Regions from separate parts of the Micromonospora noduli genome, predicted to be linked through region 1. Evidence: riboswitches for the same ligand, from Rfam matches in the RefSeq annotation. Region 1 holds a riboswitch; each other region holds the start of a gene.
What was found. A riboswitch is a leader RNA that binds a small molecule or an ion and turns the genes downstream of it on or off. The one in region 1 is predicted to bind cobalamin.
Positions count from the first base shown of each region.

Region 2: another riboswitch for cobalamin. It lies ahead of MED15_RS33050 (CbtB domain-containing protein); the one in region 1 lies ahead of cobN (cobaltochelatase subunit CobN).
Region 3: another riboswitch for cobalamin. It lies ahead of MED15_RS03015 (acyl-CoA thioesterase); the one in region 1 lies ahead of cobN (cobaltochelatase subunit CobN).
Region 4: another riboswitch for cobalamin. It lies ahead of MED15_RS33010 (ribonucleoside-diphosphate reductase subunit alpha); the one in region 1 lies ahead of cobN (cobaltochelatase subunit CobN).

Region 1 is NZ_PYAC01000001.1:69,722-77,415, forward strand. It holds gene cobN (cobaltochelatase subunit CobN) at 1-3,590, opposite strand, end outside; cobalamin riboswitch at 3,849-4,025, opposite strand; gene MED15_RS00325 (hypothetical protein) at 4,430-4,765, opposite strand; gene MED15_RS00330 (RNA polymerase sigma factor) at 4,894-5,475, shown strand; gene MED15_RS00335 (hypothetical protein) at 5,468-6,187, shown strand; gene MED15_RS00340 (maleylpyruvate isomerase N-terminal domain-containing protein) at 6,184-6,951, opposite strand; gene MED15_RS00345 (VOC family protein) at 7,054-7,694, opposite strand, start outside.
Region 2 is NZ_PYAC01000043.1:317,189-324,882, reverse strand. It holds gene MED15_RS33075 (phosphotransferase) at 1-250, shown strand, start outside; gene MED15_RS33070 (TetR family transcriptional regulator) at 276-908, opposite strand; gene MED15_RS33065 (MFS transporter) at 1,089-2,591, shown strand; gene MED15_RS33060 (histidine phosphatase family protein) at 2,671-3,267, opposite strand; gene MED15_RS33055 (CbtA family protein) at 3,264-4,034, opposite strand; gene MED15_RS33050 (CbtB domain-containing protein) at 4,025-4,228, opposite strand; cobalamin riboswitch at 4,264-4,407, opposite strand; gene MED15_RS33045 (amidohydrolase family protein) at 4,681-5,559, shown strand; gene MED15_RS33040 (ABC transporter permease) at 5,880-6,887, shown strand; gene MED15_RS33035 (ABC transporter substrate-binding protein) at 6,928-7,694, shown strand, end outside.
Region 3 is NZ_PYAC01000001.1:703,099-710,792, forward strand. It holds gene MED15_RS33750 (hypothetical protein) at 1-111, opposite strand, end outside; gene MED15_RS33755 (hypothetical protein) at 108-284, opposite strand; gene MED15_RS02985 (helix-turn-helix domain-containing protein) at 517-1,644, shown strand; gene MED15_RS02990 (HD domain-containing protein) at 1,641-2,219, shown strand; partial or broken gene MED15_RS02995 (DUF6924 domain-containing protein) at 2,250-2,597, shown strand; gene MED15_RS03000 (hypothetical protein) at 2,859-3,065, shown strand; gene MED15_RS03005 (hypothetical protein) at 3,300-3,917, shown strand; gene MED15_RS03010 (zinc-dependent alcohol dehydrogenase family protein) at 4,014-5,006, opposite strand; gene MED15_RS03015 (acyl-CoA thioesterase) at 5,115-5,561, opposite strand; cobalamin riboswitch at 5,759-5,972, opposite strand; gene MED15_RS03020 (copper resistance protein CopC) at 6,105-7,694, shown strand, end outside.
Region 4 is NZ_PYAC01000043.1:307,684-315,377, reverse strand. It holds gene MED15_RS33025 (aldo/keto reductase) at 1-309, shown strand, start outside; gene MED15_RS33020 (FadR/GntR family transcriptional regulator) at 320-1,042, opposite strand; gene MED15_RS33015 (enolase C-terminal domain-like protein) at 1,054-2,451, opposite strand; cobalamin riboswitch at 2,882-3,098, shown strand; gene MED15_RS33010 (ribonucleoside-diphosphate reductase subunit alpha) at 3,291-5,612, shown strand; gene MED15_RS33005 (ribonucleotide-diphosphate reductase subunit beta) at 5,672-6,667, shown strand; gene MED15_RS33000 (MerR family transcriptional regulator) at 6,664-7,578, opposite strand.

The DNA of each region.
Region 1 (7,694 bases):
GCCCACAGCCCCCGGTCGGCGGCCTCCAACAGCCGCTCGGTGATGCCGCGCAACGCCCACGGGTTGGATTTCTCCAGGAACTCGCGGGTGGTCTCGTCGAAGAGGTACGCGGCGGCCAGGTGCTCGTACATCCAGTCGTCGACAACACCGGCGGTGGCGTCGTAGCCGAACAGGTAGTCCACTGTGGCCGCCAGCTCGAACGCGCCCTTGTAGCCGTGCCGGCGCATCGCGGCGATCCACTTGGGGTTGACCACCCGGGCCCGGAACACCCGCCGGGTCTCCTCGCCCAGCGTGCGGGTGCGCACGTCGTGCGGCATCGCCGAGTCACCCACGTACGCCTGCGGTGACGTACCGGTGAGGTGGCGGACCATCGCCACCATCCCGCCGTGGTACTGGAAGTAGTCGTCAGAGTCGACGATGTCGTGCTCGCGGGTGTCCTGGTTCTTCACCGCCACCGCGATCCGGGCGAACGAGCGCTCCATGTCGGCGCGCGCCTCCCGCCCGTCCAGGCCCCGGCCGTACGCGTATCCGCCCCACACCGCGTACACCTCGGCCAGGTCGGCGTCTCTGCGCCAGGTCCGCGCGTCGATCAGGGGCAGCAGCCCAGCGCCGTACGCGCCGGGCTTGGAGCCGAAGATCCGGGCGGTGGCCCGCCGCTCGTCGCCGTGCTCGGCGAGGTCGGCGGCGACGTGCGCCCGCAGGTAGTTCTCCTCGGCCGGTTCGTCCAGGGCGGCGACCCGCCGGACGGCGTCGTCGAGCAGCGCCACCACGTGCGGAAACGCGTCGCGGAAGAACCCGGAGATGCGCACTGTGACGTCGACGCGCGGGCGGCCCAGCTCGGCGGTCGGCACCACCTCGATGCCGGTGACCCGCCGGGACCGGTCGTCCCAGACCGGCCGGCAGCCCAGCAGCGCGAGCACCTCGGCGATGTCGTCGCCCTGGGTCCGCATCGCGCTGGTGCCCCACACTGTCAACCCCACCGAGCGGGGGTACGCCCCGGTGTCGGCGAGGTGCCGGGCCAGCAGCGAGTCGGCGAGGGCCACCCCGACGTCCCAGGCGTTGCGGCTGGGGATGGCCTTCGGGTCGACGGAGTAGAAGTTACGGCCGGTGGGCAGCACGTTGACAAGGCCGCGGGTGGGTGAGCCGGACGGGCCGGGCGGCACGAACCTCCCGTCCAGCGCCCCGAGTGTGTTGGTCAGCTCGTCGGTGGTCCGGTCCAGTCGCGGCACCAGCTCGGTGGCGGCGAAGTGCAGGACCGCGGCGACGTCCGGAATCGACCGACCGGTCACCTCGGTCACCACGGCGTCAACCATGTCCACTGCCCAGTCCAGGGTTTCCATGCCCACGACCAGCCGCCGCGCGAGGGCCTCGATGAGGTCGATCGCGTCGGCGGCGGTGCCGGCCGGCCCGTCCACCACGTCGGTCAGCGCCGCAGGCAGTGCCAGTCGCTGTCCCGGCGACGCGAGCAGCTCCTGCTCGTCGAGGGAGTACGCGACGGCGAGGGCCTGTCGCAGGCCGGGCAGGGCCCGGGCGCCGCCCCAGATCTGTGGGGCGCGCAGCACCGCCAGGACCAGGTTGACCCGGGGCTCGCCGGTGGGCGCGTCGGCGAGGATGTGCAGCCCGTCGCGGATCTGCACGTCCTTGACCTCGCACAGGTACCCGTCGAGGTGCAGCACGAAGTCGTCGAAGTCGTCCGCTTCGGGCATCGCCTCGGCGTGCAGGTCATGGTGCAGCTCGGCGGCGCGCACCAGGTCCCAGATCTGGGCCCGTACGGTGGGCACTTTGGCCGGGTCGAGGGCCTGCACTGTCGCGTACTCGTCGAGCAGTTGTTCCAGTTTGGCCAGGTCGCCGTAGGTCTCGGCGCGGGCCATCGGCGGGACCAGGTGGTCGACGACAACGGCGTGCGCCCGCCGCTTGGCCTGGGTGCCCTCGCCGGGGTCGTTGACGATGAACGGGTACACCAGCGGCAGGTCGCCCAGGACCGCGTCGGGCGCGCAGTCGGCGGCCAGGCCGAGGCCCTTGCCGGGCAGCCACTCCAGGGTGCCGTGCTTACCCAGGTGCACCACGGCGTCCGCGCCGAAGCCGCCGTCCGCGACCGGCGCGGTCAGCCAGCGGTACGCGGCCAGGTAGTGGTGGCTGGGCGGCAGGTCCGGGTCGTGGTAGATGGCGATCGGGTTCTCCCCGAAGCCGCGGGGCGGCTGGATCAGCAGCACCACGTTGCCGAAGCGCAGCCCCGCGAGCACGATGTCGCCGCCCTCGGTGTACAGCTCGCCCGGCGGTTCACCCCAGTGCTCCCGCATCCGCCCGCGCAGCTCGGCCGGGACCTCGTCGAACCAGCGCCGGTACGTCGGTCCCGGTATCCGGGCCTCGGCGGCGGCCAACTGCTTCGGGGTGAGCCACTCCACGTCGTGACCACCGGCGGCGATCAGCGCGTGGATCAGCGCGTCGCCGTCGTCGGGCGGTGGCGCGTCACCCAGGTCGTAGCCGGCCTCGGCCAACGCGGCGAACAGCCGGACCGCCGAGGCCGGGGTGTCCAACCCGACGGCGTTGCCGACCCGGGAGTGCTTGGTGGGGTACGAGCTGAGCACCACGGCGACCCGCTTGTCGGCGTGCGGCACGTACCGCAGCCGGGCGTGGCGCACCGCGATCCCGGCGACCCGGGCGGCCCGCTCGGGATCGGCGGCGTAGACCGAGAGCCCGTCGGCGTCGATCTGCTTGAACGAGAACGGCACGGTGACGATCCGGCCGTCGAACTCGGGGATGGCCACCTGCATGGCGGCGTCCAGTGGGGACAAGCCGGCGTCGCTGTCGGCCCACTGCGCGCGGGTGCTGGTGAGGCAGAGCGCCTGGATGACCGGCACGTCCAGGGCGGCCAGGGCGCCGACGTCCCAGGCGTCCTCGTCGCCGCCACCGGAGGCGTCCGCGGCGACCGCGCCGCCGGCCGCGAGCACCGTGACCAGCAGCGCGTCACAGCGGGCGAAGAGTCCGAGTGGGCCGGCGCCCGCGGTCAGCCCGCGCAGCGAGCCGCAGAAGATCGGCAGCGGGTTGCCGCCGGCTTTGCGGACCGCGTCCGCGAGCACGTCGACGAAGTCGGTGTTGCCGGCGAGGGCGTGCGCCCGGTAGAAGACGATCCCCACTGTGGGCCGGTCCGGGTCGGCGGGGTGTTCGCCGTGCACGCCGTACGCCGGGGTGGGCGCGGGTGCGGCGAACCCCTCGCCGGTGAGCAGCACCGTGTCGGAGAGGAACCGGGCCAACTGCCCGAGGTTGTCCGGGCCGCCTTCCACCAGGTACGCCAGCGCCTGGGTGACGACCCCGGACGGCACTGTGGAGATGGCCATCAGCTCCGCGTCGGGCAGCGCCTCGCCGCCGAGCACGACCGTCGGCACGCCGGTGGCGAGCACCGCGGCGAGGCCGTCCGGCCACGCCTGCCGACCGCCGAGCAGGCGTACGACGACGAGGGCGACCCCGTCGAGCAGGGCGGGCACCTCGTCGGCGGCGACCCGCGCGGGGTTGGCGAGCCGGTAGTCGGCGCCGCTGGCGCGGGCGGCCAGCAGGTCGGTGTCGGCGGTGGACAGCAGCAGGATGCGCACGGCAGGCTCCGGAGAGTGACGCCCTGGGCCCTCACGGGGGCGACCGGGGCGATTCGGGTGGGTACGGCGTCAGCCGGTACGACGGCCCGAGCGAACGGCACACCGACGCATGGGTCGGGGCCGGTCAGCGCCGGGCGATCAGCTCAGCGGTGCCGGTGGCCGGTGTCCTTGGAATGCACTGCCTGGAGCGCAATACGACGACAATCGTCGATGAATGAGACGCCGTGCGTCATCGGGTCCTCCTCGGGTGTCCACGCCCTGGGGTACGTCCCGACGGCCGAAGTATCCTGGCTTCCGGATCAACGCTCTCCCCCGGCCTTCCAACCGCAGACACACGGCCGTGACTCACGAGGGGGGATCGCTCCCCGGTGACAGTGGCGGGACCGCGTCGGATTCGCACCGACTTCCTTCACTGCCGTCAGGCCGCGAATGCTGCCACACCGGCGCGCCGCCGGTCAACGCGGACCCCACCGCCACCCGACCACGCTCACAGCATTGACCTGCGGGAATATAGGCGCGCGCGGGTTGCCTCTCGCCACATTGGCGGGCTGGGCGACTGGTTGATCGGCCTCGCGGACTGGCCCGTGGCAGGGGGCGGAGTGTTCACGCGGCCCCTTTGGAGCTGATGTCGTAGACGATTCAGCCGCCTCGGCTCCCGGTCCGCGCCTCGGCTCCCGATCCGCGCCTCGGCTTCAGGTCCGGACCTACGGCGATGTCGCCAACGATTCAGCTCCAAGGCGCCGAACGACACATGCGTGGGTAGTCGACGATTCGTCCGCCGGGGACTGCCCGAGACCGAACACGCCACGCGCGACGACCGACACCGGTCGACGCCCCGATCAGCGGGCGTGGCGTTCCGGGTGGGCCCGGCTCCAGGTCCGCATCCGTTCCGGGTAGCCGGTGCGTGCCGCCTCGTACAGCGGCACCGCGTGCTTGCGGGCGATGGCCCCGGCCGCGCGGGGCGTTCCGGTACGGCGGCGGATCCACTCGCCGTCGTGGGCGATCGCCACCACTGTGGTGTCCGTCGCGGTCGTCTCCGGTTCCAGGTAGAACTCCACCCCGCGTCGGGTGGCGACGAACGCCTCCAGCGCCGCGAGGTCGTCGCGGGTCGCCTCCCGGTCCAGCTTCGTCGGGGTCGCCTCGGCACCCCGTGACCGGCGGTTGAACCAGCTCATGCCCCGCCCCTCTCCTCGACGTCCCTCCAGTGCAGCACCGGTTCCTGGCAATACGCTGCACGCCGGATGGGAGAGAGCTGACCTGCGTCGGGAAATCCCTGTGGAACCCGCGGCGGCTGGGCGGTGTCATGAGTGTGATCCGAACGGAGGCTCCCCTGGACGACGAGGCGCTCGTCACCCGCGCTCGGGCAGGTGACCTGGAGGCGTACAACCTCCTGGTCGCCCGGCACACCGCGTCCGCGTACCGGACCGCGGTGCTGCTCGGCGCGGGCTCGGACTCCGAGGACGTCATCCAGGAGGCGTTTGTGAAGGCGTACCGGAAGCTGTCCCGTTACCGGGGTGACGCGTCCTTCCGGTCGTGGCTGCTCGCGATCGTCGCGAACGAGACCCGCAACCTGCACCGCTCCCGTGGCCGGCGCGACGGCCTCGTCCTGCGGGCGGCGGCAGCGGACCCGACGTCCGAGATCGCCGAGGACGACGCGGTCGGCGCGGTCCTCGCCGGGGAGCGCCGGGCGTCGCTGGTGCAGGCCCTGCGACAACTGCCGGTACGGGACCGCGAGGTGATCGTCTGCCGGTTCTTCCTCGATCTCACCGAGGAGGAGACGGTGGCGGCTCTGGGCTGGCCCCGGGGCACTGTGAAGTCGCGTACGTCCCGGGCGCTGGCGAAGCTTCGTGGCCTGCTCGACCGTGAGGAGGTCCGGCATGGGTGACCTCGAACGGGAACTGCGCGACCTGTCCGCCTGGCTGGACACCCCCGATCCACCCGACGTGACCGCCCGCGTCCGCGTACGACTCGGCACGCCCGCGCCCCGGCGGCGCCGGTGGCGGTCGCTCGCCGCGGTGGCGCTCGTCGCCCTGCTGGTGGCGGTGTTGCCGCCGACGCGGGGCGCGATCGCCGACGTCGTCACGGGGCTGCTGCGCTTCGCCGGGGTCAGCATCGCCACCTCACCGTCCCCGACGCCGCCCGGCGGCACCGCGTCGCCGTTGCCCGGGCAGCGGGCCGTCGCCCTGGACGAGGCCCAACGGTCGGTGCGGTTTCCGATCCGCCTGCCGGCGATGCTGGGCACGCCCGAGCAGGTGCTGGTCGCCGACCCGGACGCCACGGGCCGGTACCGGGTGGCGACGCTGCTCTACGACGGGGGCGCGCTGCGCGTCGACGCGTTCGACGGTCACCTCGACCTGGCCTTCCACAAGGAGGTCACTCCGCCGGGCGCGAACTGGGTCCAGGTCAACGGCGACTTCGCCGTCTGGGTCGACGGCCCGCACGTGTTGTCCTACGTGGACCGGGCGGGCGGGATCCGCCGGGAGACCGCCCGACTGGCCGGTTCGACCCTGATCTGGCAGGACAACGACGTGAGCTACCGGCTTGAGGGCACCCTCGCCAAGGCCGAGGCAATCGAGATCGCGCGCTCACTGGGCTAGTGCGCGTTCGGGTCCCAGTCTGCGAGCTGCTCCATAGGCTGGGTGTCGCCGGTGGTCTCCAGGCCGTCGAGCGGGACGCGGTCGTAGAAGTAGAGGACCAGTTCGCTCGCTGCGCCTCGCATCGCCATGTCGCCCGGCTCCGCGTCGGCGGCGAGGTCGTCGCAGCGGACGCCGTCGGCGTTGAGGGTCAGGCGCCAGGAGCGGCCCTCGGTCGTGTGCAGGTCGATGGTCGCCGGCTTGAACGGCCAGGGGACGGTCGTCGCCGCGACGGTCGTCAGGAACTCGTCGACGCCCTCGACCGCGACGTCCGTCGGCAGCGGCTGCGCGGCTCCCTGGGTGAGCTGGGCGTCGTAGGTGTGGACGGCCAACTCCTGGATCTGGTGGCGGGCCACGGCTCCGCTGGTCTGCGGGGCCTGCGAGCGGCCCCACCAGGTCCAGCAGCCGCGGTCCGGGCCGGCCGCGCGCATCGCGTCGAGCATGAGCTCGGTCGACTCGGCGAGCCAGGCGTCCAGGGCTTCGCGGTCCCGGGGGGCGGTCGGGGCGCCCTTCGGGTCCGTCCTCGCCGGGGGCTCGGCGCCCGGGCCAGCCGCGATGATGGCGGCCTGGCGGCGGCGGCCGTCGCCGAGGTGCTGCGCCAGTTCGCGCAGCGTCCAGTCCGGGCAGGTCGGGACCTGGACGTCAAGATCGGGGGCGGACGCGATCGCGGCGCGGACCGCGGCCGAGCGGTCTTCGATCAGCCGCAGGACCTCAGGAAAATCCAACATGTTCTGCACCTCGGTTGTGTACCAGTACGCTCCGACCACGGACAGCGAATTTGTCTGACGAACGCGTCGACAGCCGAGCGGAGCGCTGGCGGTCAGCCCGGTCTACGAGTCGTCTCGGCCCTGCCAGGTCGTCACACAAGCCTCGTTACCCTCGATATCGGCGAGAACCCAGAAGGCGGGAGCATGGGACGCGGATACAAGTCGGCCACCGGCCGCCAGCGCGGCTTCGATCCGTCGTGGTGCCTCGTCGTGCGGGACACAGATGTCGAAGTGGATGCGATTCCGGTCCGGGCGTGGCTGATCCATCTGCTGAAACCACATCGCCGGCCCCTGCCCGACCGGGTCGACGATCGGATCCCTGGGACCGTCGGCTCCCGCCTCGTCCGTGTAGCCCAGCACGGCCTTCCAGAACGGCCGGACCGCTGCGATGTCGAGCGCGTCGATAGCGATCTCCACGAGCTGCACCGACCGCGAAGCTCCCGTACCAATCTCAGGCGCCGTCCGTAGCCCGACGTTCCTCATGGCGGCGGAAATCCGATGCGCAAGGTCGATATCGCAAGCGGTGAGCGACGCCCGATCCGCCGACTGCAGGGTCAGGACGACCCGGTCTGGTCGGATATCAGCGCGTAGGTGCCCGTCGGCGTCGCTACCGCACGCCGCCACCACACGCGCCGCCGCCTCGGTTGCCTGGACCAATGAGGCGACGGGGACCGACGTGCGCAACGCGCCCAGCAAATACCGCC
Region 2 (7,694 bases), on a different contig from region 1:
CGAGGGGCCGGCCGACCTGGACGTGGCCATGACCGCTCTCATCCTCGCCGAGGTGGCGGTCGGTCCGGACCCGCAGCTCGCCGATCTTGCTCGGGACGGCCTCAATGCCTTTCAACGACGCGCCGAGTCGCCCCGGGCCAGCCAACTACGGCGTGCGGTGGGTCTGCGCCGGGTCGACCCCGCGCTGTCCGCCGTCGAGAAGTCCGCCCTGGGTCGCGCCGCCGCACTGGTCCACACCCGCGTGGGCTGAGGCCCAGCCGAGCGCCCAGTCGGGCTCAGCGCGGTGGCAGCAGCGCGTCGACCAGGTCGCGCAGGGGCCCGACCAGATCCTGTTCGGTGGCGGAACTCAGCGGTTCCAGCCGGATCGACGATCGCAGCACCGCGACTCCGATGCCGGCGGCGAGGGCCATCTGGGCGCGGAGCAGGAGCTGTTCGCTGTCCGGTTCGCCCGGACGCCACCCGCGAGCCGCCGCCAGTTGTTCACTGGAACGGACCAGCACGCCGCGCCGGATCTCGTCGGCCCCCGCGTCTCCGGACGATCGCAACAGCAGTGACAGCTGGCTCGACAGGCCTGCCGCGCCGAGGTCGGCGATGTGCCGGGCGATGGCCTCGGGCACCCGGTCGGCCGGCGTCTGGCCGGTGGTTCGGCGCAGCTCGTCGCCGGCCGCCCGCAGGCACGCCTCGAACAGGCCTTCCTTGGACGTGAAGTAGCGGCTGATGAGCGCCACGTTGACGCCCGCGTCGTCGGCGATGTCCCGGACAGTGGTGGCCGCGTAGCCGTCCCGGGCGAAGCGTTGGCGAGCGGCGTCGAGCAGCAACTGCCGGGTCTCGGCCGCGTCCCGACGGCGACGCTGGGCCGGTTCGCCGGCGGTGTTGCTGGTCGCGGGGACAGGCGGTTCTGCTGTCACGACGCGTCCTCTCTGTCGCTCTGGCTCGGCGTCGGTGCCTAGTAAGTAAACATATGTTGACTTTCCGTCGACCGCAACGTCCGGCGCGGTCCGAGGGTGACGTAAACGACTGTTGACATGGGTCCCAGGCTGCGCATACTGGCTAAGTCAGCAAACGTTTACATCTAGTTCGGGGATTCCATGACCCACACCATCGAGGAGCCGACCCGCCTCGGCTCCGCGCCCGGCGCCGCCCCGCGCGCCAACAGCACCCTTCTGGTGCTGTACCTGTCGCTGGGCGGCCTGGCGTTCGCGGTGCTCCAGTCGCTGGTGGCGCCCGCGCTGTCGACCATCGGAAGGGACCTGGGCGTCTCGACCGGAGACATCAGCTGGGTGCTCACGGCGTACCTGTTGGCCGCCTCGGTGCTGACGCCCATTCTCGGACGTCTCGGTGACATGATCGGCAAGCGTCGGGTCCTCATCGGCGTCCTCGCGGCCCTGGCCGCGGGCACCCTGCTCGCCGCCCTGGCCCCCAACCTGACAGTGCTGATCGTCGCGCGGGCGCTCCAGGGAGCCGCCGGAGCGATCCTGCCGTTGTCGATCGGCATCGTCCGCGACCAACTGCCCCGGGAGAAGGTCGGCGTCACCGTCGGCCTGCTGTCGGCGATCTTCGGGGTCGGCGCCGGTGTCGGCATCGTGGCCGCGGGCCCGATCGTGGAGCACCTGTCGTGGCACTGGCTGTTCTGGCTGCCGCTGGTCCTCGTCGTCGTCGCGCTGCTCGGAGCCATCTTCGGAATGCCCGAGTCGCGGGTCCGCACGCCCGGGCGGCTCGACATGCTCGGCGCGGCCATCCTGTCGGTCTCGCTGGTCTCGCTGCTGCTGGCCGTGAGCAAGGGGCAGGGCTGGGGCTGGACCGAGCCGAAGACCATCGGCCTGTTCCTGCTCGGCGCGGTCGCGATGGTGGTGTTCGTCCGGGTCGAGCTACGCGTACGCGAGCCGCTCATCGACATGCGCCTGATGCGGATTCGCGGTGTCTGGGCCACCGACCTCGTCGCCCTGATCCTCGGCTTCGCGATGTTCGGGACGTTCGTGCTGGTGCCGACCCTGCTGCAACTTCCCGCCGCCACCGGGTACGGGTTCGGCAAGACGGTGTCCCAGGCGGGCCTGTTCCTGCTGCCCACCGTCCTGATGATGGTGGTCTTCGGTCCCCTCGCGGGCCTGCTGGACCGTCGCTTCGGTCCCAAGGTTCCGATGTTCCTCGGCACTGTCGCGGTCGTCGTCGCATTCGCGCTGCCGGCTCTCGCGCACGGCGCGACCTGGCAGGTGCTGCTCTCCGGGGTGCTCACCGGCGCCGGCATCGGCCTGGCGTTCGCGGCGATGTCCAACGCCATCATCGAGAGCGTCCCGGCGGGGCAGACCGGCGAGGCGAGCGGCGTCAACACCATCGCCCGCACCATCGGCAGCAGCATCGGCGCGGCGGTCGTGGCGGCCGTCATCACGTCGAACAGCACCCCGCAGGGGCTGCCCACCGACGCGGCGTTCACCGCCGGCTTCTGGGTGTGCGCGGGCGTCGCGGTCCTGGCCGTCTTCGCGGCACTGGCCCTGCCCTCGGCGCGTCGCCGTCACGAACAGGCCGTCGCCGCCGGTGTCGACGACCTTCCGCCCGAGCCGGTCGAGCTGCACCTGCCCCACCGGCATCACTGAGCAGGCGGCTGACAGTCGCCGAACGAGCGCAGGCCGTGTCCACTCCTGGTGGCCACGGCCTGCGCCGTTCGGTTCGACCTCAACCTGCTCGCGGCGCGCCCAGTCGGAGCTGCCAGCGCGCGCCCTGGCTGGTGAGCCGGACGACGGCCAGGGCCTCCACGTCCACCTGCCGGTACGTCGCCATCGGAAGACCGAGGGCGTGCACCACCGCGATCCGGATCACCAGTGGGTGGGTGACCGCGATGACGCGTCCACCGGCTTCCTGCTGCTCGTCCAGCCAGCTGCCGACCCGATCCCGCACGGCCGTGACGGACTCACCGCCGTGCGGCGCGGACCCCGGTGCGGACAGCCAGTCGTGCAGCGCCTGCGGCTGCGATTCAGCGATCTCCTCCAGCGACCGTCCGGACCAGTCCCCGTAGTCACAGTCGGCCAACGCGGTCTCGATCGTCGGCAGCAGGCCGAAGGCGTCGGCGGTCTGTCGGGCGGCCACCGCGGGGCTGGACAGGCAGGTGGCGTTGACGCCGAGGGGCCCGCGCCGGTCTGCGCCCGCCTGGGCCTGGGCGAGTGCGGCACGCAGGCCACCCTCGTCCAGGCCGTCGTCGGCGCCGCCGAAGCGGGCCCGGCGCAGAGCGGCGGTGTGACCGTGGGCGACCAGCCGAAGGCTGGTGCCGGTCACGTGCTCGGCAGTGCGGTGCCGGCCCGGCGACGCCGCTCGTGGTGCATCAGGGCCGCGAACAGCAGGCCGATGCCGGTCCAGAGCACGACCTGGGTGCCGAGCGAGGCCAGTCGGAAACTCCACAGCAGGGTCGCCGGGAAGTCCGCCGGAACCTCCTGGAAGGACGGCATCACCACGTACGACACTGCCGTGACCAGCAGGAACCCGCCCGTGGCCCCGGCGGCGCGCAGCCACGTCGGCGCCTGGGCACCGACCGACCGGTAGCCCAGCGAGCCGGCCCACACGGCCACCAGCCCGAGCACCACCATCAACAGGTAGGTGACGGTCCGTTGGTTGATGGTGGCCGGGTCGCCGACCGCCGGCGGGTTCGCCGGGTACTTGACGAACGGCACGATCACCGCGCCGAGCAGCGCCCCGCCGGCCAGCAGCAGACCCGACCGCCCGTCGTCGTCGCCGCGACGCCGCCGGGACAGCAGGACGTACGCCGTGGCCAGCAGGCCACCCATCGCGGCCCCGAACAGGCTGGTGGCCAGGAACAGACCGCCGCGCTGACCCGACCGGCCGACCAGGGCGTCCTCGTGATCGTGCGCACCGGCGGCGGGCTCGGCGTGCGTCGCCGCCTCCTCGATGGCGATGGCTGCCTCGACGTGCGGTTCGCCAGCGACGTACGCGAACGCCCCGGCCAGCAGGCCGGCGATCAGGCCGGCCAGCAGCCCGCGGACGAGGACGGCGAGGAACGGGGGAGCGGCGGTGGTGTTCAGTGGCACGGGACGCCCAGCAGGTGCCGGCCGTCGTGCATCAGCTCGTGCAGGTACATCCCGCTGCGCGACACCGCCCCCTGGTCGAAGGCGACGAGGTACGCCAGCAGGGTGAGCACGGCAACGGTCGCCAGAGCCGTCCACATCAGACGCGCACTGCCAGCGGGGTGCACCACCGGCTGGCTGGAAGCGGAGCTAGACATGAATACACGAACCTCCCCAGGGATGACGCGTCCCCATCGCAAGGCTGCGGACGACCGAGCGTCCTGGCTCGCGGCCCCAGTTGTGGTTGGGGACCGCTCACAGTGGCGCGACCGCGCCGGATTCACACCGGCTTCCCTCGCGTCGCCGCAGATAGTGGGTCGACGGTAGCGGTGCCGCCTCGGGCGGTCAACCCGGACCCCGGGCACCGAACGCGGCACCCATCGCTCGGTCAACGAGCCGACCGAGCCGCAGGGTGCCGGCGGATTCGTCAGACCAAAAGGCGACACTGCCGCAAGCCGGTCGTAGCGCGCGTTCCGCGACTCGTGAACACTCTGTTACCGCTAACATGGTCAACCTGCCAGATCGGCTCTGTGGCTCCGGGTCGACCCGGAGGGTTTCGATCAGCGGCGGGGCGGGGTGCAGAGTGGACGAACACACCAGGACGGGGCCGGTGACGACCGGCGAGGTTGCGCGACGACAGGGCATTGTCGACGCGCATCATCACCTCTGGGTCCGGGCGCGGCACCCACAGCCCTGGATCGACCCGCACACCATGGCCGCGATCGACGACGACTTCACGCCGGTCGAGCTCGCCCCGGCAACCCGGGCCGCCGGGGTCACCCAGACCGTGGTCGTCCAGTCCGTCGCCGTTCGGTCGGAGACGCCCGAGCTGCTCGGCATCGCGGCCGACGACCCCCTCATCGCCGGGGTCGTCGGCTGGGTCGACCTCACCGCCGCCGATGTCGACCGTCGCCTCGCCCGGCTACGCAGGGCCCGCGGCGGCGAACGGCTGGTCGGGATCCGCCACCTGGTCCAGTCCGAACCCGACCCGACCTATCTCGACCGCCCCGACGTGCGGCACGGCATCGCCGCGGTCGGTGCCGCCGGCCTCGCCTTCGACCTCCTGGTGCGCCATCATCAGCTGCCGGCGGCCGCCCGGCTCGTCCGCGACCTGCCCCAGGTGCGGTTCGTCCTGGACCACCTCGGCAAGCCCCCGCTCGGGCGCGCCGATCTCGGTGACTGGCAGCGCGACCTGCTGGCCCTCGCGGCCGAGCCCAACACGACGGCGAAGCTCTCCGGCCTGGTGACCGAGGTGGACGGCCAGCCCTGGACGGCTGCCGACCTGCGGCCCGCAGTCGAGCACGCCCTGGACGTGTTCGGCCCGGATCGGCTGATGTTCGGCTCGGACTGGCCGGTGTGCCTGCTCGCCACCTCGTACACCCGCTGGGTCACAGTCCTCAATGACCTGCTGGACCCGCTGTCCGACGACGAGCGGACCGCGATCTGGCGTCAGACCGCCAGCCGGGTCTACCGGCTGGCCCCGTTCTGAGACGGCAGCGCCTTCCCAACTGGGGACATAGCATGTTATCGATAACACGCTGACGGCGGCAGCGATGTCGATGTGGTCGGACGTATGCCTTCGGCGGTGCAAGTAACGATGGCAAAACATGCTCGCAAGACCTTGGCAACATACGTGAATGCGTGGCATGGTAACGCCTGATCGTGGGAAACATCCGACCTATCTCCAAGGGATGTGTGGCCATCTAGCCGCACCACCGTCCGAGCGGGGTCGGTCGCTCACAGGCGTTCGGCTCGTCGGCGGGTCCCCGTCGGACGCCGGCGCCGCGCTTGGGGAGGTCAGGTCCGACGATGAGTAGCGCCGAGGCAACCGCCGGCACGCAGCGCGGCGAACTCAGCGACTGGTTCCGGGAACGGATCTCCCACGCCGTCTCCGAGTTCACCGCCGCGACCGCGCTGGTCGTCCTGTTCATCGCCTTGACCTTCGCGAGTCCCTACTTCCTCACAGCGGACAACCTCTTCAACATCGGCGCCCAGACGGCGGTGATCGCCATCATCGCCACGGCCCAGACGATGGTCATCATCACAAAGGGCATCGACCTGTCCGTGGGGTCCGTCGCCGCGCTCGCCGGCGTGTTGGGCGCGATGGTCGTGCGCGACCTCGGCTTCTCGCTCTGGGCGGCGACGGCGGTCGCGATCGGCGTCGGCGCACTGGCCGGGCTGTTGAACGGCCTGCTGGTGACGGTTGCCCGGATTCCGCCGTTCATCGCGACGCTGGGGACGATGTCCGTGGGTCGGGGCCTGGTCTTCATCATCACCGGAGCGGTCGGCGTCTACGGCCTTCCCCGGTCCTTCCAACTGCTCGGCAACGGGCAGATCCTCGGCATTCCGTTCGCCGTGGTGATCACCGTCCTGGTCGCCGTCGGGGTCGCCTTCCTGCTCTCCCAGACCCGCTTCGGTCAGTACACCTACGCGATGGGCTCCAATCTGGAGGCGGCCCGCCGCTCCGGCATCCGGGTCGGGCGGCACCTGACCGGGGTGTACGTGCTGGCCGGCGTGCTGGTCGGGCTGGGCGGCATGATCGCCGCGTCCCGGGTCAACTCCGGCCAGCCCAACTACGGGATCTCGCTGGAACTCGACGTCATCGCCGCCGCCGTCATCGGCGGGGCCAGCCTGTTCGGCGGGCAGGGCCGGATCGTCGGGACCATCATCGGCGCGTTCCTCATCGCCCTGGTCCGCAACGGCGCCGTCCTGCTCGACATCAGCATCCACTACCAGCAGGTGATCGTCGGCGTGATCATCTGGGCCGCCGTCTACTTCGACCAGTACCGCCGCCGGCGGCTGGAATCACGGGGTTGACATGCCATTCCGAGAGTCCGAACGAGGAAGGACACACACCATGGCACACACCACCACCAGCCGGCGGACGCGAGGACGACTCCTGCGCACGCAGGCGATCCTGGCCGCAGCCGCGGCGACCGCCCTGCTCAGCGCCTGCGGCGGGGTCGAGGTCCGTGACGGCGGCGACGGCGCGACCAAGGACGCGAGCGGCCCGTTGAAGCTCGCCGTCGTACCCAAGGCGGTCGGGGCCGACTACTGGAACACGGTCAAGGCGGGCGCCGAGTGCGCCGCGCAGCGCGCCGGGGACGTCACCGTCCAGTGGGACGGGGTGACCACCGAGACCGACGTCGAGGGCCAGGTCAACCTGATCCAGAACTTCGTCACCAAGAAGGTCGACGGCATCGTCTACGCGGCGACCGACTCCAGCGCGCTGGCACCGGCGACCGACAAGGCACTCAGCGCCAACATCCCGGTCGCCATGATCGACTCCGGCACCAGCCCGCAGCCGTCGAACGTGCCCCTCTTCGCCACCGACAACCGCGCGTCGGCGACCGAGGCGGCGAAGCTGCTCGCCACCGAACTCGGCCCCGGCAACCACGAGGTGGCGCTCGTCGAGTTCCAGCCCGGATCGCAGACCAACACCGAGCGGGTCGACGGCTTCAAGGCCGGTCTCGCCCAGTACCCCAACCTGAAGCTGGTCGGCCAGCAGCCGAGCCGCAGTGACGTCAACGAGGCCCGACGGGTCACCGAGAACATCCTCACCGCCAACCCCAAGCTCGCCGGCGTCTTCGCGGCCAACGAGCCGAGCGTGCTCGGTGCCGCCCA
Region 3 (7,694 bases), 630 kb from region 1:
CCAGCATGGGTACGGCGTGAGCCGCGACCACCACGCCCGGCAACCGGTGCACAGGCCGTCCTTAGCGAGCAGATGTCCGACCAGGATGTGCCGCTCCGCATCGTGGCTCACTGCTCCTCCTCGGCGGGCCAGTGCCCCCGGTTGATCGGGATGCGGTGTCGGCTGCGACAGGGCAGCTCCGCCCCACAGCGGCAGACCCAGGTCCACTTCCGCCACGACCAAGCCGGGCGGTGTCGCCGCGCCAGGGTCATCGCGACCGCGATCAGGTACTGGTCGTAGCTCACCCGTCGCCATGGTGGCGTCCTGTCCCGCATCACTGGCTCCCTCCACCGGGCAGCACTCCATGGCCGACCCCGAAACGACGGGATCGGATCTGGAACGTTCGGTAACTGCGACGCTACGATCACGACGACGGCGGTTGGACTCACCCGCAGTACGAGTGAGCAGGCCAGATGGGCTGCCGCAGCCTCGGTTTCACGGCGGAACGTCGACCACGGGTCAACGTAGGGATGACGCATGAGAGGTCACGGACGATCAGCACTCCATCGCGGCGAGGTGACCGGCTACCTGTTCAAGCTGATCCGGGAGTCCATCCCGCTCACGCAGGAGCAGCTTGCCGTCGACCTGGACGTCGATCGCGTGACGGTGCAGAGCTGGGAGTCCGGGCGCCGGCCATTCACCGCGGTACCGCTCGGGCAGGCGATCGCCGTCCGACGCCGGCTCGGACGGCTCGGCGCGAACACACTCCTGCTCGCGGCACTTGACGACGCCGCCGAGGCGGATCTCATCCTCGCCGCCGTCCTCAACGAACATGTGGGCCGCTGCGACCTCGCCGAACAGCCGCTGGGCTGGTCCGTACTCACCCACCGTCTGACCGACTTGATCCTCTGGGCCGTCCTCGGGCAGACACCCACCTTCGCCAAAGGACTACCCATCGCCCATCCCCGGCGGGGTCCAGTAGCGTCCGGGCCGACCCTGCCCGTCGACGAGCAACGAGCATTCTTCGCGCACCTTCACGTGCTCGCCGATCGCGCCGCAGCCGGACGGCATCGAAATGTGCTGCTGCACCGGCAAGCCTGCTTCCTCGCCGGCATGGACCCCACCAAGGCAGCAGCAGGTTGGCTCACCCAGACCACCGCCCGAGCACAACGCACGACCACCTTTCGCACCTGGTCACCGCTGTGGCCCGACGCTCGCTCCGTCGTCACGTCCCTCGCCAACCAGGGCGACCCGGAACCGTTGAGAGACTTCATCGCTCGCGCGCACCCCGACGACACCTGCGAGCGAGCAGCCCTCAACTACTCCGCGTACTGGGTGGGCGAGATCCCGTTCCGCCACCGCGACGACTCCTTCATGCCCGAAGCGCTAGCTGACTGGCACGGCTCAATCCTTCTTCGGCATCTGGTCCATCGCCTCGATCCAGGGCATCCCTTCGTCGACCTCAACATCCACAACGTCTGGGCTCTGCTGGCCGCACGACGCGGTCTCGCTCTCGACAACCCCGCCGCGACTCGGGCGCTTCTCGATCGCAGTGTCCCGCTCCTGGACAGTGACCGGATCTCCGCGCAGTCGCGGCAGGAACTAACCTCTATCGTCTACAGCCTGCGGGCGGACGGACTCACCGGCACAGGGACGGGCAGATGACCGACGACCACGACGCCGCCGGAGCGATGAACTTCATCTTCGAAGCCGGCGTCCTCAAACGCGCCGCCCGGACCGGCTGGTGGTTCGCCGGCGTCAAGCAACCCGAGTCAATCGCCGAGCACTCCTTCCGAACGGCGCTCATCGGAATGATGCTCGCCGCCATGGAGGGCGCCGACCCAGCCCGAGTGTCGATGCTCTGCGTCCTGCACGACACCCAGGAAACCCGAATCACCGACATCCCGCACATCGCCAAGCGCTATCTCACCGCCGTGCCCAATACCGCCGTCACCGCCGACCAGGTCGCCGCCTGTCCCCCAGCCGTCGCCGACGTCATCACCGCCGCAGTCGCCGAATACGAAGCTGGCGAAACACTCGAAGCTGTCGTTGCTCGTGACGCCGACAAGCTGGAATGCCTCATCCAAGCCGTCGAGTACCGCCACCAAGGCATCGACAACGTGCAGCGCTGGATCGACAGCTCACGAACCGCGCTCAAGACCGCCAGCGCCCACCGCCTCGCCGACGCCGCCCTCAGCGGACAACCCCTGGCCTGGCTCACTCCCCCGCCCCGGAAGTAAGCGCCCAACACATGGCGCACTGCCTGGGAAGCCGTAAAGGCGGCCTTGCGCGCCTGGGAGGGCGAGGGCAGCGCAACCTTCGTCAGCGACCCGAAGTACATGGGCGTGAGCCTCCATGAGCTGGTCGACGCCGGCAACGCGGCAAGCCACGAAGATAGGCTGACGTACCTCTTCCTTGCCGACGCGACCACGATGGCGGACGTCGAACGCCCGCTTCTCGCACTCGACCTGGCGGAAGAGCCCGGCCGCACCTTCCGGGTGCCGCCCCGCTGGTACGCGGACGTCTCGGCCAACCTCACCATCGCGAACATGGACTTTGCCGAGTTCGCCAACGCCATCGATAGGTCGGACACGTACCGGGGCTTCGACGGGGACTGACGTCCTGGTCTGGGGCCTACTTGCTAAGCCCGTGACGGAGATCGAACCACACTGTCAGCTTCGGAATCGCCTTGATTCGTACGGTGGGTAGTCACGTCACGCGAGACACAGCTATAGGGCGTCGATTGCAGGACCGGCTGGGTATCGATGTGGCCCCGTGTTCACCGCTGTGTCGGGCACGGATCGGGCACGCCAATCGCACGCACGTTTCTCGGCGGGCGACGCTAGCCCTCCGCTGGCGGGGACATCATTATGGTGGGTATGAGGAAAAGCCTCCCGCTGGTCGGCCTGGTCCTGGGAGCACTCGGTGGGGCGCTCTGGGGCTGGTTGGGCAGCGATGGGTACGAGGCAGGAGACTCGGCGCTGGGCACCGGCCTGATGGGAGCCATCGTCGGGCTGCTGATCGGGGCCGCCGCGTACGGCCTGGCAGGCCGCGGTAACCGGAACAGCCCCGGCCGAAAGCGCTGAGAGAAAGGAGCATCATCGACTGCATCCGGCGGGCCCATGGACGGACTCACGTCGCGGTCGGGTACGGCTCAGCTATGCAGTTCAACAACTACAGGTAAGGCTCCTTGCCGGTCCAGGCCGAGCGGCACCTTGCAGCCAGTGACCTGGGCGAATCTCGTCAAGGCTAGGCGTCGATAGTCACTACTCGCCGTCCTTCGACGGCCTGGCGTGCGGACCGCGCCGGAAGGAACTCTCTTGTCAGAAGAGGCCGTCGTCATCCCTTTGCTCGCTGCGGACAACAGCGCCGGAGTTGGTCCCTGGTGGGTTTCGCCGTTGATTGCGTTGGCATCCGGGCTACTCGGCGGGGTCTTCGGCAACATGTTCATCGAGTGGTACCGGGTGCGGACGCAAGACAAGCGGGAAACGGGCAAGCGGGCGCGAGACGCGGGCGACGTGCTGACACGAGCGGCCGTCGACTATGAGTCGGCTGTGATCTACGGCAGTAGCGAAGAGGTGGGTCAGAGCCTCAGCGAGTTAATGCGGGAGGTGGCACCCCACCTTCCTGATCTACCCCGGCGGTTCGCGGCGCTGTTGATTGAGGTGGAGCAGGCTTCTCAGTACGCGGTGGTCTTCCGCCAGGAGGTCGATGCCCAGGAGGACTCACCGGAGCTGTTGGCGGCATTAGACCACCACGTGTTGCAGCTCGCGCTCCTGCTGCGGGCGCAGGTGTTCAGGTGGCGAGTCGGACGAACAGACGACGAAATACAGAGCGCCAGGTACGAAGTCTTTGAGCGCATGAAGAAGATTGCGAACCTCGCCGGTCTGGAGCTCGTAGCGAAGGAGGGGCAGCCTTTCGGCCCCCCAGAGCTGTAAGCGCGCATCACCGCTTACGACACAGCGGTCAACCTGCCATCCCAATACTGCTGGTACCGAACCAGCGACCTCTTCGGCGTGAACGAACGGCTCGGCTCAACCGGCGACGTCCACGACGACCTTGCCCTCGGCGGTGCCGCCGGCAACCAGGTCGTGGGCGTCCATGACCGTGTCGAGCGTGAACCTGCGCTCGTCCAGTCGGGGGCGCAGCGCGCCGGCGTCGGCCAGCGTCGCGATCTCGCGCAGGATGAGGCCATGGTGTTCGCGGCCGCGCCCGGTCAACATCGGCAGCAGGGTGAACACGCCGGAGTAGGTCGCGCCGCGGAACGACAGCGGGGCGAGCGAGTGTGAGCCCCAGCCCAGCGCGCTGACGACGTGCCCATGGTAGGTGCGCACCGCCGCGAACGAGGCGTCGAGCGTCGCGCCGCCGACGTTGTCCACGATGATGTCGAAGCCCTCGCCGCCGGTGTGCCTCTCGACGTACTCCTCGACCTTGCTCGTGGTGTAGTCGATCGGCACGGCGCCCAGACTCTCGATCACCCGCATGCTCGCCGGCCCGCCGGTGGCGTACGCCTCGGCGCCGAGCGCCTGGGCGAGTTGGACGCCCACGTAACCGACCCCGCCGGCACCGCCGTGCACCAGCACCTTCTGCCCGGCGCGGACGCCAGCCCGGTCGACCAGCCCTTCCCAGGAGGTGACCGCCGCCAGGGGCAACGCGGCGGCCTCCCGCATCGAGAGTGCGTTCGGCTTGCGGGCCAGCAACCGGGCGTCCACTGCGGCGTACTCGGCCAGCGAACCCTGTAGGTCGCCCACGCCCCCGCACAGCCCGTACACCTCGTCTCCCGGCTCGAAGCCGGTCACCTCCGCGCCGACCGCCGCGACGACACCGGCGAGGTCCAGGCCGAGCACCGCAGGCAGGTGGACGCGCGCGTGCGCGGCCTTACCTGCCTGGATCTTCGTGTCGAGCGGGTTGACGCCGCTGGCGACGATCCGCACCAGCACCTGCCCGCGCTCGGGGGTGGGTTGATCGATCTCCTCGACCGTCAGCGGAACGTCGAACTCCCGCAGCACCGCAGCGCGCATAACCATCCACACTCTCCGTGATCGAGGCTTCACATGGACGCTATCCGACCGGATGGGCGGCGGGGCGGGTTCCTCGGACCGCGCCAGCGCCGCCACGGGCGGACCACGCCCGGGTCAGTCGTCTTCGGCACCGTCGAGCAGCGCGCGCCGCAGCGCCAGTCGGTGCTTCCGGCGGATCTCCGCCTCCCGGTACCGGCGTCGGTCCCCATCGGTCTCCGGCAGCAGCGGCGGCACCGTCCGAGGCTGACCGTCGTCGTCGATGGCGACCATGACCAGGTGGGCGGTTGCCACGTCGGTGGGCGGCACCGCCCGGTCCCACCGGTCGGCGGTCACCTTGACCGCCACCTCCATCGAGCTGCGGCCGGCCCAGGTGATCCGGGCGTCGACGTGCACGACGTCACCGACCCGCACCGCGCGGAGAAACGCCGTCTCGTCGATGGCGGCGGTCACAGCCGGCCCGTCGGAGTGCCGGGCGGCGACCACACCGGCGACGGAGTCGATGAGGTTGAGGATCCGGCCGCCGTGCACCGTACCCATCAGGTTGGTGTGGTGCTGGTCCATGATCTGCGAAAGGGTCAGGTGCGACGCCGACGGCGCTCGACCGGCGATCGTGGTGGTGTCGTGCACAGCGGTAGTCCGTCCCTCGGGAAACCACACCGCCGGGTCGCGGACACACGCTGGCGAGGACCTGGCCGTGTGCCACACGCACGGCCCGTCACCCGCTCAGCCCACCCGCGAGGCCGACGGCAGCGCACACGGTTGTGTACGCGGCGCCGGCAGGTCTTCGGACTCGCGGGCCTGACCGGTCGCGCCGGTCCCCTACTGGCCGTCGCTTCCCAGGCCACTGGCCCAGTGCTGATGACGGCGGTCGTTCCCACTCACCGCTGCGGGGCAGCCCCGGATTTCCACCGGGTTCCCTCTTACGACGCCCAGCCGGTCACGACGGGGCGAACCAGCGCCGTCGGCGAGCATAGCTGGCCAGGGGATCTGTCCACCCGGGGCGTCCTGCCGCAGCGGCGGATGGCCTCATCGTCAACTTTTAGTCGTCTGAGGAAGAAGATCGTCGCCTCTTGAAAAAAGTCTCGCGAGGGTGAGGATATCCAGATGCGTCGTCTCCCCCAGACTTGCGGCCGGGTGGTCTCGGGCCTCCTCGCGTTCCTCCTCGCCTCGGCGGTCGCCCTCCTCGCGTCCGCCCAACCCGCCGCAGCGCACGGGACCCTCGCCGCGTCCACACCGGCGAGCGGCGCCACAGTGCGCGAGCCGTTGACGGAGGTGCGGCTTTACTTCACCGAGAAGGCCGCCGCCAACGCGTTCTTCACGATCACCGCCCCGGGCGGCACCCGTGTCGACAACGGCTGGTCGCAGGGGGAGCCGAAGCCGCTGGAGAAGCCGGTGCGGGAGTACTTCCTGGTCAACGGGCAGTTCGAGCCACGGGAGTACACGACGGGGTTCCCCGCTGTGGTGTCCGTCGCCCACCTGCCCGCCAAGGGCCAGTACTCGGTGAGCTACCTGTCGGTCGCCTCGGACGGCGACACCGTGCGGGGCACCCTGACCTTCCGCTACGACGGGCGGGTGACAGCAGCGCCGAAGGGATGGAGCCCGCCGTCGACCCAGCCGGACCCGGCGCTGGTGTCCGCCACCGAGCAGCACAACACGTCCGGGCAGGCCTCGGCGGTGCCGACCACCGCGGACGATCCGTCGACCCCGCCGGCCGCGGTGGCCCCGTCGACCGGGTCGACCGAGGAGAGCGGTCCCGGGGCACTGGCCTGGGCCGGCTGGGCGGCGGCGGTCGCGGCGGTCGGGGCGGTGGCCGGGTTCGTCGTCTGGCGTCGCCGATCCGGCGGCACACCCACCGGCCGGGGCCGTACCTCGGCGGCGACCTCCGGTCGACGCGGCGGTGGCGCCCGTACCACGAACAGGGCCGGCACTGGCAAGACCGTCGGCGGCAAGGCTGCTGGGGACAAGACCGTCGGGGGCAAGGCCGGCGCTGGCAAAGTCGGCGGGGGCAAGGTCGGCGCGGCGACCGGCGTCGTCGCGCGTACCGCGAGTGACAAGCGGCGGCCCGCCACAGTGCCGGCGGCGCGCAAGGGCAACACGGTCGTCACGGCCCGCACGGGCGTTGCGGTCGATCCGACGCCTACCGATCAGGTGACCAAGGCCCTCGCCAGCACGGAGGGCGAGCCGACGGTCGACCCCGGACCACGGCCCGACACGGACCTGGCCGCCGCGACGCCTGGGTCCCGGTTGAGCAACACCCACCTGGCGCTGTTCGTCGGCGGTCTGGTGATCGCTCTGTTGGCCGGGTTCGGGTTGGCCCGTATCGGCACCGCCGACGAGAGTCCGGCGGCCGGTAACGCACGACCGTCAGCCGGTGGGCCGCCCGCCTCGGGCCAGGTGGGCTCGGCGACCGACGGGCACCAACACCCGGCCGGTACGGGGCCGCACACGCATCGGGGTGACGACGCGACGGGCGCGACGCTGGCGACCGGCACGACGGTCAGCGCCGGTGGGTACACCCTGCAACCAATGGAGCGGTCCCAACCGCCCGGTGTACGCGCGGACTACCGGTTCCGGATCGTCGGGACCGACCGGCAGGCGGCGACCCGCTTCGCGGTCGTGCACGACAAGCCGTTGCACCTGATCGTGGTGGGCCGCGACCTGACCGGCTACCAGCACCTGCACCCGACGATGGCG
Region 4 (7,694 bases), on a different contig from region 1:
GGCGTCTACAACTCCGGGCTGCTGGCCCGGGACATGCCGCCGACCGACGCCGTCTACGACTACCAGCAGGCGCCGGCAGAGGTGATCGATCAGGCCCGCCGGATAGCGCGGGTCTGTCAGATGTACGGCGTCACGCTGCCCCAGGCGGCGTTGGCGTTCGTCCGTCGTCACCCGGCCGTGGTCTCGACGGTGGTCGGCATGCGTGACGAGGCCCAGGTGACCGAAACCCTGCGTCGATCTGCTGTCGACGTCCCGGATCAGCTCTGGACGGCGTTGTACGACGAGGGGCTGCTCGACGTGCAGCCGTGAGGATCGGCCGTCACGACCGGGCCGTCTCGATGCTGGCGTCAGCGTCGTCGGGTAACCCCTGCAACGACTCCTCCACGCCGATCAGGTGGTTGGCCATCCGGGTGCGCGCCCGCTCCGGGTCGCGCGCCACGAGGGCCTTCAGGATCGCCACGTGTTCGTCATGGGTCCGCAGGTCCGCGCCCTCCTCGTGCAGACTCCGCCAGAGCCGGCCACGGATGGTGCGCCCGGCGAAGGCTTCGATCAGGCCGACCAGCACCGGATTCTCGGCGTGCACCGCGATGATCCGGTGGAAGGCGATGTCGATCTCCATGATCCGCTCGTGGTCCGGCGGTGACTGGCCGATCAACCGGGCCGCCTCGTCGAGCAGGTCACCCGCCTGGGTCAGGGCCTCGTCGGTGATCCTGGTCGCCGCCAGGCAGGCGGCCTCGCACTCCAGCAGACGGCGAACGGTGTGGATGTGGCGGGGGTCGCCCTGGCCCTGGAAGTCCACCACGAAACCCATCGGGGCCAGCAGTTGTGGCGCGTCGAGGTTGGTGACGTAGGTGCCGTCGCCCTGGCGGATGTTGACGATGCCGAGGATCGACAGGGCTGACATCCCCTCGCGCAGGGACCCCCGCGAGACACCGAGCTGCTCGGCGAGGTCCTTCTCGATGGGCAACCGGTCCCCGGGCCTGAACTGCCCTTCGAGGATCATCCGCTTGATGCCGTTGACCACTTCGTCAGTGCGAGACATGACCGACCCCCCTAGCGGCCGGCGGGGGTGGCCTTCCCACCCGCGATCACGTACGCCGCCTCCGGAGATGACACGGTAGTCGGGTCTGTCGCCGCCCAGTAGTGGCCGTCGGGAAACCGGTAGAGCGCCACCGACTCCTGACGCATCCGGGTGGAGTAGCCGGGCTGGCTGGGCAGGACGTATCCGCTGCCGGAACCGGTGTCCCGGATGATGCAGGGATCGGTGAAGTGCTCGTGCAGGTGGTCGACGAACTCGGTGACCCGGTTGGTGAGGTCCCCCGAGATCGCGACGTAGTCGAGCACCGACACGTGTTGGACCATCTCGCACAGCCCGACACCGCCGGCGTGCGGGCACACCGGGACGTCGAACTTCGCGGCGAGCAGCAGCACGGCGACGATCTCGTTGATGCTGGCCAACCTGCCGGTGTCGAGCTGGCAGAAGTCGATGGCCTCGGCCTGGAACAGCTGCTTGAACATCACCCGGTTGTGGCAGTGTTCGCCGGTGGCGACGCCGATCGGCGCGACGGCGCGGCGGACGGCCGCGTGGCCCAGGATGTCGTCGGGGCTGGTCGGCTCCTCGATCCACAGTGGCGTGAACTGGGCGAGGGCGGTGACCCACTCGATGGCCTGACCGACGTCCCACACCTGGTTGGCGTCGATCATCAGGTTGCGATCCGGCCCGAGGATCTCCCGCGCGATCGCGCATCGGCGGATGTCGTCGTCGAGGTTGGCGCCCACCTTGAGCTTGACGTAGCCGTAGCCGGTGTCCACCGCTTCCTGACAGAGCCGGCGCAGCTTGTCGTCGCCGTAGCCGAGCCAACCCGCGGATGTGGTGTAGGCGGGGTAGCCGGTCCGGTCGAGCTCGGCGAGGCGGGCGGCCTTCGTGCCCTCCTTGGCCCGCAGGATGGCCAGTGCCTCGTCACGGGTCAGCGCGTCGGAGAGGTAGCGCAGGTCCGCGATGTCGACGAGTTGCTCGGCGGACATGTCGACGAGCAGCCGCCACAGCGGCTTGTCGGCGAGCCGGGCGACCAGGTCCCACGACGCGTTCAGCACGGCGGCCAGGGACAGGTGGACGACGCCCTTCTCGGGGCCGAGCCAGCGCAGTTGCGAGTCGGAGGTGAGGAGGCGGTAGACCGCGCCCATGTCCGCTGCCATCGTCGCCACGTCCAGGCCCACCAGAAGCTGTGCCTGGTGGACTGCCGCCGCCGCGACGATGTCGTTGCCTCGACCGATGGTGAAGGTCAGGCCGTGCCCCGCGAGTGGCGCGCCCACGCCGTCGACGCCGTCGGTGTGCAGGACGACGTAGGCCGCCGAGTAGTCGCCGTCCTTGTTCATGGCGTCTGACCCGTCAGCGGTCAGGGAGGTGGGGAAGCGGACGTCTTCGACGGTGACGGCGGTGATCTGCGGCATGCGCTCCTCGCCCGGCTAGGCTAAAGATCAGATGATCACTGGGAGTATACGGAGGGCCGCTCCGGCGCGTCAACGATGTCGATCATCGCAGGCCCACAGACATATGATGTTTGCCTCGCCGTGCCGATCCGCCTCGCCGCCCATCGTGCCGGTTGACGGGTGAAGGTGGCGGGAGTGGCGGTCCGTGGAGATTGGATGTTCCATCCCATCACGGGGCATTGACGGTGGCGTATGAGTGCGGCCTGCGCCACCCTGGCCTCGATACGTCAAATCTCTGTCGACTGTCGACACCCGCCCGGAGAGCCCGTCTCCGGTGCCGGGCGTCGGTCGGCGTGGCGTGGCCGGCCGGGGTGGTGACGGTGGTCACCGAGTCGGTGCCGACACGCCCGAGAACGACATGTGGGGTGTGACAACGGCTGCGTCCCTATATATGGTGTCGAGCGCAGCTGGTTCGGCCGCTCATCCGGGGTGGTCGAGGCAACAGGGAACCCGGTGGAAATCCGGGACTGTCCCGCAGCGGTGAGTGGGAACGACCGCCGTCAACAGCACTGGGCCACCAATCGGCCTGGGAAGCGACGGCCAGTAGGAGACCGGCGACACCGGTCGTGCCCGCGAGTCCGAAGACCTGCCAGCGCGCCGCGTACCCGTACCCGGGTGGGCGGCGGTCCGAGGCCGCGTGGGACGGCTGACGCCCCCTGACCCACGCCGGGCTGGCGTGGCGTCCGTTGGTGTCTGTCTCCTCGCGTCCGGGCCACCAGGTCTCGAACTCCGAGGAGCGAGTGGTGACAGTCACCGAGGTAGTCCCGACCAGCGGCGACGCGACAGTGCGGCGGACGCCGATGCAGGTCCGCAAGCGCGACGGCGGCACCGAACCCGTGGACGTGAACAAGATCGTCCGAGCGGTTGAACGGTGGGCCGACGACCTGACCGACGTCGACCCGATGCGGGTGGCCACCCGCACCATCAGCGGCCTCTACGACGGCGCGACCACTGCCGAACTGGACCGGCTGTCCATCCAGACCGCGGCCGAGATGATCGGTGAGGAGCCGCAGTACTCGCGCCTCGCCGCGCGGCTGCTGGCCGGTTACGTCGACAAGGAGGTGCGTCGACAGGGCATCACCTCGTTCAGCGCGGCGATCCGGGTCGGCCACGCCGAGGGCCTGATCGGTGACGACACCGCCGCGTTCGTCGCCGCGCACGCCGCGACCCTCGACCACGCCATCGACCCGGACGGCGACCGCCGGTTCGAGTACTTCGGCCTGCGCACCGTGTACGACCGCTACCTGCTGCGCCACCCCACCAGCCGACTGGTGCTGGAGACCCCCCAGTACTGGCTGCTGCGGGTGGCCTGCGGACTGTCCCGGACGGCCGACGAGGCGGTCGACTTCTACCGGCTGATGTCCAGCCTGGCCTACCTGCCCAGCTCACCGACCTTGTTCAACTCCGGCACCCGGCACACCCAGATGTCCTCCTGCTACCTGGTCGACTCCCCGCTCGACGAGCTGGACTCGATCTACCAGCGGTACGCCCAGGTCGCCAACCTGTCCAAGTTCGCCGGTGGCATCGGCATCGCGTACTCCCGGGTCCGTTCCCGGGGTGCGCTGATCCGGGGCACGAACGGGCAGTCCAACGGGATCGTGCCGTGGCTGCGCACGCTGGACGCGAGCGTCGCCGCGGTGAACCAGGGTGGCCGGCGCAAGGGCGCGGCCTGCGTCTATCTGGAGCCGTGGCACCCGGACATCGAGGAGTTCCTGCAACTGCGGGACAACACCGGCGAGGACGCCCGGCGCACCCACAACCTCAACCTGGCCAACTGGATCCCGGACGAGTTCATGCGCCGGGTCGAGGCCGACGAGCTGTGGTCGCTGTTCGACCCGCACGAGGTGCCCGAGCTGCCCGACCTGTGGGGGGAGCGGTTCGACGCCGCGTACCGGGAGGCCGAGGCGCACTGTCGCTACGTGCGGCAGGTCCCGGCACGGGAGCTGTACGGGAAGATGATGCGGACCCTCGCCCAGACCGGCAACGGATGGATGACCTTCAAGGACGCCGCCAACCGACTCTGCAACCAGACCGCCGAGCCGGGCAACGTGGTGCACCTGTCGAACCTCTGCACCGAGATCGTCGAGGTGTCCAGTGACACCGAGACCGCCGTGTGCAACCTCGGCTCGGTGAACCTCGCCGCCCACCTCACCGACGGCGGCATCGACTGGGAGCGGCTGCGCGCCACGGTGCGGACCGCGGTGACCTTCCTCGACCGGGTCATCGACATCAACTACTACCCGACCGCGCAGGCGGCGGCGAGCAACCCCCGGTGGCGGCCGGTCGGACTCGGGCTGATGGGCCTCCAGGACGTCTTCTTCGCGCTACGGCTGCCGTTCGACTCGCCGGCCGCGCGGGAGCTGTCCACCCTGATCAGCGAGGAGCTGTACCTGACCGCGCTGGAGACCTCCGCCGACCTCGCGCGCGACTTCGGCGCGCATCCGGCGTACCCGCAGACCCGGGCCGCGCGGGGACAGCTCCAGCCCGACCTGTGGGGTGTCGAGGGTACGCAGACCGCGCGGTGGGACGCGCTGCGTGAGCGGGTCGAGGCGTACGGGCTGCGCAACTCGCTGCTCGTGGCGGTCGCGCCGACAGCGACCATCGCCTCGATCGCCGGGTGCTACGAGTGCATCGAGCCGCAGGTGTCCAACCTGTTCAAGCGCGAGACTCTGTCGGGGGAGTTCCTCCAGGTCAACACCGCTCTGGTACGCGAGCTGAAGGCCCGCGGTCTGTGGACCGAGCGGATCCGTTCGGCGATCAAGCGGGCGGAGGGGTCGGTGCAGGACATCGCCGAGCTGCCGGCCGGCGTACGGGAGCTGTTCCGCACCGCGTGGGAGCTGCCGCAGCGGGCGCTGATCGACCTGGCCGCCGCCCGCGCCCCGTTCATCGACCAGTCCCAGTCGCTGAACCTGTTCCTGGCCGCGCCGACCATCGGCAAGCTCTCCTCGATGTACCTGTACGCCTGGAAGGCCGGCCTGAAGACCACCTACTACCTGCGTTCGCGCCCCGCGACGCGGATCCAGCAGGCCACCGTCAGCGCTGTCGCGCCCGCCGTCGTGGTTGACGCGGAGGCGCTGGCCTGCTCGCTGGAGAACCCCGAGTCGTGCGAGGCCTGCCAGTGACCCCCGCCGACAGCGCCACCACCACCGACGCCAGCACCACCGACACGAGGACCACGCACATGCTGCTCGACCCCGGGATGGACCTGACTCTCCGCCCGATGCGCTACCCGCACTTCTTCGACCGGTTCCGCGACGCGATCCGCAACACCTGGACCGTCGAGGAGGTTGACCTGCACGCCGACCTCGCCGACCTGGACAAGCTGTCGCCGGCCGAACGGCACCTGGTCAGCCGCCTGGTGGCGTTCTTCGCCACCGGTGACACGATCGTCGCCAACAACCTGGTGCTCAACCTCTACCAGCACGTCAACAGCCCGGAGGGTCGCCTCTACCTGTCCCGTCAGCTGTTCGAGGAGGCCGTGCACGTCCAGTTCTATCTCAACCTGCTCGACACGTACGTGCCCGACGAGACGGAGCGCTTCGAGGCCTTCGCCGCCATCGAGAACATCCCCTCGATCCGTCGCAAGGCCGAGTTCTGCTTCCGATGGATCGACTCACTGAACGACCTGCGGGAGCTGCGGTCCCGCGAGGACCGGCGGACGTTCCTGCTCAACCTGATCTGCTTCGCCGCCTGCATCGAGGGGTTGTTCTTCTACGGCGCGTTCGCGTACGTCTACTTCCTGCGCTCCCGCGGCCTGCTGCACGGCCTCGCCTCGGGCACCAACTGGGTGTTCCGCGACGAGTCCATGCACATGGCGTTCGCGTTCGACGTCGTCGACACCGTCCGTGCCGAGGAACCGGACCTGTTCGACGACGACCTCGCCGACCAGGTTCGCCGGATGCTCACCGAGGCGGTCGAGTGTGAGGTGCAGTTCGCCGAGGACCTGTTGGGCCATGGTGTGCCCGGTCTGACGTTGGCCGACATGCGGGAGTACCTCCAGCACGTCGCCGACCGCCGGCTCGCCCAGCTCGGCATCGCCCCGCACTACGGGTCGAGCAACCCGTTCGGCTTCATGGAGTTGCAGGACGTCCAGGAGCTGTCCAACTTCTTCGAGCGGCGGGTGTCGGCGTACCAGGTCGGGGTGAGCGGCACTGTCGCCTTCGACGACGATTTCTAGGCGGCAACCGATCCGGGGGCCTGGCGTCGCTTGGTGAGCCACCGCATCACGTGCAGTGGGTGCGACGCCGGGTCCGGGATCGGGTGGAAGACGTGTTCGACAGCGCCGTCGGCGACGATCAGCGTCAGCCGCTCGTAGAGCGTCATGTCGCCGGCGGTGCGGGTCGGCAGCCGCAGCGCGTCGGCCAGGGTCAGCCTCGGGTCGGGGATCAGCGGGTAGGGCAGCCGCAGTCGGTGCGCGAGTTCTCGCTGGTACCCGGTCGACTGCGCGGACAGGCCGTACACCCGCGCGGCGCCGGCCGCGCGGAGCTCGGCGTGGTGGTCGCGGAACCAGGCGGCCTGCTCGGTGCTGCCGCGCGCGCCGTGGATCTCCAGCAGCCCGTTGGGCAGGTCGACGCCCGGTCGTCCGGTCAGCGGGTAGACGAAGATGACGCTGCGGCCGGGGCCGAGCGCGCCGAGATCGACCGGGCGGCCGTCGGTGCCGTAGAAGGACAGCGCTGGCAACCTGACGCCGACCAGCGCGGTGGGGTCGGCGCCTTCGGCGGGACTGCCGGGCACGACCTGGGTCGCGGCGGCGTCCAGGCGCGCGTCCAGCGCGTCCCGCTGGGCGGTCAGCTTGCCGATCCGTTCCTGGAGGTTGGTGATGGTGCTGCGGTACGTGGCCACCGCCGCCGCGCACACGTCGGTGTCGTCGGAACCATCGGCGATCGACTCGACGAACGGCCGGGTCTCCTCGACGGTGAGGCCGAGCGCCATCAGCTCCCGGATCTGCGCCACCAGCCGCACCGCGATCGGGTCGTACTCGCGGTAGCCGTTGTTCAGCCGCCGGGGTACGACCAGCCCGGCCGACTCGTAGTACCGCAGTGCCCGGACCGTGGTTCCGGTCCGGCGTGCCAACTCACCCACCCGCATCCCGCGACCCTAAACCCGCACCCCGGGGTACGGGTCAACGTGTCCATCGTCGCGGTGTCAGGGCCGCCGTTTCCTGCCAGTCTGGCTGCGAACAGGCAGCTTGAGCAGGGAGTGTG